DNA from 2 places in the Burkholderia plantarii genome. Region 2 is predicted to be linked to the other one. Evidence: predicted binding sites of a transcription regulator. Region 2 holds the regulator's gene; the other holds the start of a gene.
What was found. The regulator FliA, encoded in region 2, starts transcription of late flagellar genes. The targets are predictions, from matches to a motif close to CTAAAGTTTNNNNNNNNNNNGCCGNTA.
Positions count from the first base shown of each region.

Region 1: a site for FliA is predicted at 1,799-1,825, ahead of bpln_RS04705 (DUF4088 family protein). Genes of this name have one in related genera too.

Region 1 covers NZ_CP007212.1:1,066,580-1,071,429, reverse strand. The annotation lists gene bpln_RS04720 (helix-turn-helix transcriptional regulator) at 1-489, shown strand, start outside; gene bpln_RS04715 (AzlC family ABC transporter permease) at 609-1,370, shown strand; gene bpln_RS04710 (AzlD domain-containing protein) at 1,370-1,708, shown strand; gene bpln_RS04705 (DUF4088 family protein) at 1,965-2,747, shown strand; gene bpln_RS37280 (hypothetical protein) at 2,967-3,365, opposite strand; gene bpln_RS04695 (RNA-binding S4 domain-containing protein) at 3,817-4,035, shown strand; gene bpln_RS04690 (MATE family efflux transporter) at 4,225-4,850, shown strand, end outside.
Region 2 covers NZ_CP007212.1:212,222-217,071, reverse strand. The annotation lists gene ahcY (adenosylhomocysteinase) at 1-1,349, opposite strand, end outside; S-adenosyl-L-homocysteine riboswitch at 1,446-1,515, opposite strand; gene bpln_RS00875 (RNA polymerase sigma factor FliA) at 1,635-2,396, opposite strand; gene bpln_RS00870 (MinD/ParA family ATP-binding protein) at 2,421-3,233, opposite strand; gene flhF (flagellar biosynthesis GTPase FlhF) at 3,226-4,850, opposite strand, start outside.

The DNA.
Region 1 (4,850 bases), 850 kb from region 2:
ATCGATATCGCCCACCCCGGCGCCGAGGCGCCGCCGGAGGTCAGCGTCGAGCTGGCCACCCCCGCCGTGGGTGCCGCCCCGCTTGAGGCCGAGATGGCGATGCTCGATGCGCTGTCCACGCTGCTGGTCCGCCACGCGATCGAACGGCCGCGCGCCGCGGTGCCGGTCGCCGACGAGCCGCGCATCGCGCGCATGCGCGAACGGCTCGCGGCCGACCTGACGGCGCCCGTCACGCTGGCCGAACTCGCGCAGGCGGTGGGCTTGTCGCCGTTCCACGCGGCGCGGCTCTTCACGCGCGCGACCGGCATGGCACCGCACGCGTGGCGCAACCAGTTGCGCATCCAGCGCGCGCTGGCGCCGCTGCGCGCGGGCGCGCCGGTTGCGCAGGTCGCCGCGGCCAGCGGCTTCGTCGACCAGAGCCACTTCACGCGGCACTTCAAGCGCATGTTCGGGGTATCGCCGGGCCGCTGGCAGGGCATCCGGAAATAGGCCACGCCGGCGGACCACCGCGCGCGCCCACGCCGATGCGCTGCCGTGACGTCGCGCAAGAACGTACAAGACCACCGCGCCGCACTCCCTTATCCTCCGCGGTCCAGGAGGAATCACCGTTGAACCCGTCTCATTCCAGCTCTCCCGCCGCGCGGCCGCCGCTGCGCGAATTCGCCGACGGCGCGCGCGACACGTTTCCGATGATGGTCGGCGCGGCGCCGTTCGGCGTGATCTTCGGCACGCTCGTCACCGCCGGCCCGCTCGCGTGGTGGCATGGCGAACTGATGTCGCTCGCCGTGTTCGCGGGCTCGGCGCAATTCATCGCGATCGGCCTGATCGCCGGCGGCGCCAGCGCGCTGGTGGTGGTCGCCACCACCTTCGTGGTGAACCTGCGCCACCTGCTCTATTCGGCCACGCTCGCGCCCTACGTGGCCCACCTGCCGCTGCGCTGGCGCGCGACGCTCGGCGCCGTGATGACCGACGAGGTGTTCGCGGTGGTCTACGCGCGCTATCGCCACCACCAGCCCGGCGAGGTCGGCCCGCACTACTTCCTCGGCTCCGGCGTCGCGATGTACCTGAACTGGCAGCTCTGGACCCTCATCGGGCTGCTGTTCGGCGCCGCGTTCCCGGGCCTGCAGTCGCTCGGCCTCGATTTCGCGATGGCGGCCACCTTCATCGCGATCGTGGTGCCGCAGCTCGTCGCGCTGCGCTATCTGGCGGCGGCGGCCACCGCCGGCGTGATCGCGCAGCTCTGCCACGCGTTGCCGTACAAGCTCGGCCTGCTCGCGGCCGTGATCGCGGGCGTCGCCGTCGGCGTCGCGCTGTCGCTGCGCGACGTCGCCCGCGCGCGCAGCCGCGCTTGCGAGGAGGCCACCTCGTGATGCGCTACGTATTGCTGATCCTCGGCATGGCCGCCGTCACCTACGCGATTCGCACCACGCTGTTCCTGTTCGGCGAGCGGCTGGTGTTCCCGCCGCTCGTGCGCACCGCGCTCGGCTTCGTGCCCGTGACCGTGCTGACCGCCATCACCGTGCCGATGGCCGTCGCGCCGCACGGCGGCGGCCTCGAACTGGGCTGGCGCAACCCGCAGCTGATCGGCGCGCTCGCCGCCGTGCTGGTGTCGGCCACCACGCGCCGCCCGCTGCTGACGATCGCGGTCGGGCTGGCGGTGTTCTTCGTCTGGCAAGGCATCGTGATGCCGCGCTGGCTGCCGGCCTGATGTTCGATCTGATGTCGCCAACCTGAGGCGCCGCGCGGGCCGCCGGATGCGGCATGCCCGCGGCTTCCTCACGAATTCTGAATCGCCACCCTCAAGTTTCTTCGTCGGCCGCCGATATAGGAGGAAAACCACCCTGGCGCCGATCGCGACCGGGCCGGCCGGCGCGCGGCATCCCGCGCGCGAACGCACCGCCCCACGCGGGCGGCACGGACCGGCGCGTCGCGGGCGTCGGCCGCCCACGCGCTTCGAGAGATTCATGGGACAGATCACCCTGTCGATCAAGGACGACACCATCACGTCGCTGCGCAAGGACTTCGAGGCCTTCGTGCGCGTGTCGCAGAAGCTCGATCCGCAGTTCGCGACCCCGTCGTTCGAAGACTTCCTGCGCGCCAAGCTGCTCGACAACATGGTGCCGCTGACCGAAAACGCCGTGCAGCGCATGCTGCAGGGCGGCCAGTACGCGTGGGCGAAACGCACGCTCGACAAGGAATTCCCCGACGTGCTCGCGATCATGATGCGGCAGGCGGAAACCTTCGGCTTCGGCTTCGCGTCGCGCAGCGAATGGACCCCGGACGAGCTCGTGAAAGCCTGCCAGGACTGGGCCACCGCGCTCGTCACGGAAGCGCAGGGCGATCCGGCCCAGATCGAGCCGCTCGCCGCGCAGATCAAATCGGCGGTCCACGACATCCAGACGCTCGAGGAACGGATGCAGACGCCCGCATGGCGGCTTGCCGAGTCGCTGCGCCAGCGCGTCTACGAGGCGAAGCTCGCTTGCGAAATGAGCGTGGGCAGCCTCGCGCGCGAGAAGCTCGGCGAGTTGCGCGGGCTGCTGCGGCTCGGCATCTCGCACGGCTCGTTCCAGAAGCAGGAAGCCCAGCAGATCATGGAATACCTGCGCCTGCTGAAGCCGGAGATCTTCGTCGAGGAACCCTACGACATCTTCTCGCGGCTCGCCGGCTGGCTGCGCGGCATCTTCATGGTGGCCACGCCGATGCAGGCCAAGGCGCCGGCCCAGCAGAGCCAGCAGCGCCGGCCGTAATCGCGCCGGTCGGGCGCGCTCGCCCGCCCGCCCGGCGCAGTCGGGTCCGGATGCGTCCACCCGGCCACGCACCTGTCCTTTCCGCACGCGGCATTCAATAAACGGAAACGGACCGGACCGCTCGACGCGGAATCCGGCCCGCTCCTCCGTGGGCAATCACGACGGCTTACGCGCAAGCACGCACCGTGATTGGGCGACGGCAGTCGACGCCTGCGGCGCTTATTGCGACTGCGAGCCGTTGCCGCCGTCCGGCGCCGCCATCGGCGACGTACCGTTGGTGTTGCCGTTCACGGCATCGCCCGCCTTCGACTTCGCGCCATGCATCGAGCTGTTCGCCCGCGTCTTCGCATGCGACTTCATCGAATGCTTGGCGCCCGTGCCGCCGGCGCCGGGGCCGGTGCCCGGCGCGGTCGGTGCCGCATCGGTACCGCCGCCCGCGTTCATGCCGGCGCCGCCCGACGGGCCGCTGCCGGCCGGGCCGCCGCCACCGCCGCCGGCACCACCCGCCCCGGCACCACCGCCCGCTCCGCCGCCCGCCTGGGCCATTGCGGCGGTCGCGCCGAACGCCATGGTCGTCACGACAAGCGCGCTCATCAGCTTCATACGAATTCCGGACATGACATTTCTCCTCGGTTGAATGGGACACGGCTCTGCGGCGAGTCGCGCCACGCCGCCGCAACGGGCGGCAGGTTCATGGAATGCCGGCGGCCGGCCGTGCCGGCGCGCCGTCGTTGCCGTCATCGTCGGGACTTGCCCGACGCGCCCCCGCTATCGGGCGGGCTCACGGCCGGCGCATCCGCGCCTGTCGCCGCCCACGCGATCGGGCTCGCCTCGTCGATTCCGGCTCTCCATGCCACGCAGCGTTCGTTCCCGATCCTGCACCGGCATGCCGCGACCGCGGCGCGAGCCGCCCCGATACGCCGCCGCGCCCGCCCCGCCGGGCTTCGCGCGGTATCGACCGGAGCCGCCGGCGCCGCCCTCACGCGGCGCTCGCCGCCGCGATCGCGCTGGCTTATGATGCGAAGCCTTGTCTTTTTTACTCATGCGCGCCCTTCGCGCATGTCATTCGATGCCCAATCTGGATTTCACGCTGACCGGCGAATTCGTCGAACTGCACAACCTGCTCAAGATCACCGGGGTGGCCGACAGCGGCGGCTCCGCCAAGATGCTGGTCGCCTCGGGCGCGGTGCGCGTCGACGGCGCCGTCGAGCTGCGCAAGACCTGCAAGATCCGCGCGGGTCAGGTCGTGCTGTTCGAGGACACGCGGATCGCCGTCCACGGCGCTTAGGGTCGGTTCCTTTCCCCGCCGCGGGCGCCGGTGTGGGTCGCCGATGCGCGTCCGGCGCCGGCGCGACGGCTTCAAACGACGGCACATCAAGCTCCCCCGCCGGTCGATTCGACAGCGGGGGGTGAAACCCGTAAGCTTGCCGTCTCAGTACAACAATGCCGCGCGGGCCCGCATTCGCGCGCACTGCTCATGTCGCGCCACGACTTCTCTCGCGCCGCCCTCGCGCCGCCCTCCTTTTCCCGCCACGCCGCCGACACCGCCCGTCTTGCCGCGCCGCTTGCGATCGCACAGCTTTCGCAGATGGCGATGAGCGTCACCGACACGGTGCTGCTCGGCTCGCTCGGTCCCGACTCGCTCGCCGCCGGCGGGCTCGGCGCCACGCTGTTCTTCGTCGCCGTCACGGTGCTGCAGGGCGTGCTGACCTCGGTCAGCGTCAGCGTCGCGCATGCGCGCGGCGCGCGCGACGACAGCCGGATTCCGCACATCTACTGGACCGGCGTGGCGCTCGCGCTGCTGCTGTCGGTGCCGGCGATCGTGGTGCTGCTGTGCGCCGAGCCGCTGCTGCTGATGTTCCACGAGCCGCCGATGCTGGCCCACCACATCGGCGAATACACGCGCGTGCTGAGCCTGGCCGCGCCCGGCAGCCTGATCGGCGTCGGCCTGATGCGCTCGTTCCTGCCGGCGATCGGCGCGGCGCGACGCCTGCTGTGGGTGTCGATCGCGAGCGTCGGCGTCAACGCGGTGCTGAACTACGGGCTGATCCACGGGGCGTTCGGGCTGCCCCGGCTCGGCTTCCTCGGCTCGGCGGCGGCCAC
Region 2 (4,850 bases):
GACAGCACCGTCAGGTTCGCGCCGATGCGTGCCAGGTGCAGGCGCGCGACCTTCTCGTCGAGGTGCTTCGGCAGCACGTACACCTTGTTCTCGTACTGCTCGCCGCGCACGAACAGCTCGATCTGCGCGAGCGTCTGGTTCGCGAACGAGTTCGACATCACGAACGACGGATGGCCGGTCGCGCAGCCGAGGTTCACGAGGCGGCCTTCGGCCAGCAGGATCACGCGCTTGCCGTCCGGGAAGATGATGTGGTCGACCTGCGGCTTGATGTTTTCCCACTGGTACTGGCGCGTCGACGCGATGTCGATTTCCGAGTCGAAGTGACCGATGTTGCAGACGATCGCGTTGTGGCGCATCGCCTTCATGTGGTCATGGCCGATCACGTGGAAATTGCCGGTGGCCGTCACGAAGATGTCGGCCTTGTCGGCCGCGTACTCCATCGTCACGACGCGGTAGCCTTCCATCGCCGCCTGCAGCGCGCAGATCGGATCGATTTCGGTGACCCACACGGTCGCGCCGAGGCCGCGCAGCGACTGCGCGCAGCCCTTGCCCACGTCGCCGTAGCCGGCCACGACCGCGATCTTGCCCGCGATCATCACATCGGTCGCGCGCTTGATGCCGTCGACGAGCGACTCGCGGCAGCCGTACAGGTTGTCGAACTTCGACTTGGTGACCGAGTCGTTGACGTTGAACGCCGGGAACGGCAGGCGGCCGTCCTTTTCCATCTGGTACAGGCGATGCACGCCGGTGGTGGTTTCTTCGGTCACGCCCTTGATGTGGGCGAGGCGCTTCGAGTACCACTCGCCGTCGGCGTCGAGGTGCGCGGCGATCGACTTGTACAGCGCGACTTCTTCCTCGTTGGTCGGCTTGGCGATCACCGAGCGGTCCTTCTCGGCCTTCGAGCCCAGGATCAGCAGCAGCGTCGCGTCGCCGCCGTCGTCGAGGATCATGTTGGCGAATTCGCCGTTCGGCCATTCGAAGATGCGGTGCGAGTACTCCCAGTACTCGTCGAGCGACTCGCCCTTGAACGCGAACACCGGCGTGCCGGCCTCGACGATCGCGGCGGCCGCGTGATCCTGCGTCGAGAAGATGTTGCACGAGGCCCAGCGCACGTCCGCGCCGAGCGCCTTCAGCGTCTCGATCAGCACGCCGGTCTGGATCGTCATGTGCAGCGAGCCGGCGATGCGCGCGCCCTTGAGCGGCTGCGATGCCTTGTATTCGTCGCGGATCTGCATCAGGCCGGGCATCTCGGTCTCGGCGATGGTCAGTTCCTTGCGGCCCCATGCGGCCAGCGCGAGGTCGGCGACGATGTAGTCCTGCGAAGCTTTCGGGTCGATAACGGCGTTCATCACGCCCTCCTTTCTAATCAAAGATTGGTGACGTGAGCGCCGTTCAGAAAGCGGGAAGCCGGACCGGCGCGGCGAATCGTGCGATTCGCGCTGCCTGCCGGGCCACCGCCTGGTGAAGATTTCCGAGCCTGGCGGGCCGGTGCCCGTCGCAACGCTCCTCGGAAACGAGCTCGGATTGTAGCAAAGTGTCGGGAAGAATTCCCGCGCGCGATGCGGGCGCAAGCCTGCTGGTGCGTGCCGATTAAGGAGCGGAGCCGAATTTCCGGCGCGCGCCGCGCGCGGCCCTCAGTGTTCGGCGCCCACCCAGGCCTGTTCGCGCAGCCGCGCGCGCAGGCGCGCCACGGCCTGGCTGTGGAGCTGGCACACGCGCGACTCGCTGACTTCGAGCACGGCGCCGATCTCGCGCAGGTTCAGGCCGCGCTCGTAGTAGAGCGACATCAGCAGCTTCTCGCGCTCGGGCAGGCGGTCGATCGCCTCGACCAGCGCCGCGCGCAGGTGCTCGTCGAGCAGCGCGGACAGCGGATCCGAGTGGTCGACGCGGTAGCGGTCGAGGAACGGCTCGTCGTCGGCCGAGCGGTCGAAATCCTCGTAATAGATCAGCTGGCTGCCGTGCAGGTCCTGCAGCATCGACTGGAAGTCGGTGAGCGGCATTTCCAGGTGGGTGGCGATCTCGCTCTCGTTGGCCGAACGCCCCAGCCGCTGCTCGACCTGATGGATGGCCTGCTCGACCTCGCGCGAGGTCTTGCGCAGGCTGCGCGGCAGCCAGTCGTTGCTGCGCAGTTCGTCGAGCATCGCGCCGCGGATGCGCTGCGTCGCGTAGGTCTCGAACTGCGCGCCCTGATCTTCCTTGTAGCGGCTCGCCGCGTCGAGCAGGCCGATCATGCCGGCCTGGATCAGGTCGTCGAGATCGACGCTCGCGGGCATCTTCGCGACGAGTTGCAGGCCGAGCCGGCGCACCAGCGGCGCGTATTTCGCGAGCACTTCGGCCTGCCCCATCCCGGCCTCGCCCATCGCGGACGTGGACAGCTTTCCTTGAGCGTTGTACATCGGCTCCCTCCTGAGTGCCTTGGGTCAAACGGCGTGCGCCGCGCCCCGTTCGACTGCCGGATGTCCGGCAAAGGCCCGTCCGGCGGGATTCGTCGGACGCATCGGCCAGTACAGCAGGTCCGACGCGATCTGCCGGTAGTCGCGCGCGGCGGCCGACGACGGGAACGCATCGACCACGGTATGCACGAGTTCGCGCGCGCGCGGCACCAGCGGATCGGCGCTCACGTAGCCGCCCTCGGCCAGCGCCACCGTCAGGTAGCGGCCGGCCACGCCCGCCAGGTTCTCGTAGGCGGCGCGCGCGTCGGACTCGCTCTGCACGTGGTTGACCAGCACGCGGAACTGCGCGAGCGCGTGCGCGTAATGGAGCCGCTTCATGCAGGCATAGGCCTCCGTGATCGCGGAGCCGGCTACGCGCGTCACGATCAGCACGTCGTGAGCGGCACGCGCAAGAGCGGAGAGCGCGCCGTTCGCGTCGCGCTGGGCGTCGACGAGCACGATGTCCGCGGCGCCTTCCAGATAGGCGGCGAGGCGTTCATCGTCGTAGCCGTCGCGCGCGAGATCGGCGGCGACGCAAAGGGAGAAACCGGCTTCGTGGCGCACCGTGTTGCCGGTACGCAGCCACGCGCTGCCGAGCGTCGCGGCGGCCGAATCGGCGTCGTTGCGCTCGTCGACGACGAGCACGTCCTTGCCGAGCGCGGCGAGCGCGGCGGCCAGGTTGACGACGGCCGAGGTGCAGCCGACCCCGGTGGGGCCGCCCGTCACCGCGACGATCCGGGTCGCGCGGCCGGCCAGCAACCGCCGCAGTCCTTCAGCCTGATCGGTGATTCGTTTATCCAAAGTAGACCTCGTGATGTCCGGAACCCGGACGGCCGCCAGCCAGGGCCGACAGCATGCCGGGCAGATCGTCTTCGAGCGGCACGAACGGCGAGCCGTCTCGCGGTACACAGAACGCGCTCTTCAGCAGGAACTTGCGCGTCGCCACGTAAAGGTTCTCCGGCACCTTCTGGCCGGTCGACACGTAATGCACCGGCAGCTGGTAGCGGATCACGGTGTCGAGCACGCCGCCGAGGTTGGTGGCCTCGTCGAGCTTGGTCAGGATGCAACCGGCCAGGTCGGGCTGATCGGAGCCGCGATAGGCCTGCACCACCTCGTTGAGCGTATCGCCATGGCTGGTGGCCGCGAGCAGCAGCAGGCGCTGCACGCGCGCGTCGGCGCCCTGCAGCATCGCGATCTGGTCGGAGACGGTGCGGTCGCGCTGGCTCATGCCGATCGTGTCGATCAGCACGATGTGCTTGTTGCGCAGCTCGGAGAGCGCCAGCTGCAGGTCGCCGCCGTCCTTCACGGCATGCACCGGCACGCCGAGGATCCGGCCGAAGATGCGCAGCTGCTCGTGGCCGCCGATCCGGTAGCTGTCGGTGGTCAGCAGCGCGACCTTGCTGGCGCCGAAGCGCATCACGCAGCGCGCGGCCAGCTTCGCCGTGGTGGTGGTCTTGCCGACGCCGGTCGGGCCCATCAGCGCGAACACGCCGCCGCGCTCCATCAGCGCGTCCTCGCTGTCGAGCACCGGCAGGTTGCCGGCCAGCACCGATTCGGCCCAGTCGCAGGCGCCGTCGAAGCTGCCCGCCGAGACGTCGGCCGGCAGGTTGTCGACCACCGTGCGCACCAGCTGCGCCGAGAAGCCGGCCGCGAACAGCCGCTTGGTCAGCGCGCCGTGCAGCGGCGTGCGGCGCTGGCGGTCGTTCCACATCAGGCCGGCGAACTGCTCTTCCATCATGCCGCGCATCGCGCTCAGCTCGTGCATCACCGTCTCGTTGACGATGCGCTCGATGCGCGCGTTGACCTCGTCGGCCAGCGTGGCGGACACGCCGGCACGTTCGGCCAGCTTCGGCGCCGCGGCCGTGGCGGCGGCGGCGCGCGCGACGCCCGCCTCGGCGGACTGGCGCGCGGCCACGTTGCGCACGATGTCGCGCGCCCACTCGGGCGGCTCGCTGTCGCCGCGCGCGGCCAGCGGGGCGGCCGGCGCGATCGGGCTCGCGGCGGCCGGGAACGCCTCGCTGCGCGGCGCCGGCGAGACCAGCGCCTCGTGCTGGCGCGTCAGGCGTCGCGCGTGCTCGACGAGCCACGGCGCGGGGGCCGACGGCGCGGCCGGTTGGTCCTGCGCGGGCGCGGCGGCGACGGTGGCGGCCGGCAGCTCGCCGTCGTCGAGCAGTTCGTCGTCGTTGGCGTCGGGCGCGCCCGGCTCGGCGCTCGCGCCGAACACCGACGAGAACACGTCGGGCAGACCACCCGAGGCATACGGATTGTTCGGCGCGGCGGCGCGCGGCATGCCGGTCACGGCGCTCGCCGGACGGGTCGCGGGCGGTAACGCGCGCATGCTGCCGGCGGCGGCAACGGGCGCCTTCGGCGCCAGCGCGGCGAGCTCGGCGTCCGCGAGGGCGACGATCTCGACCGAGC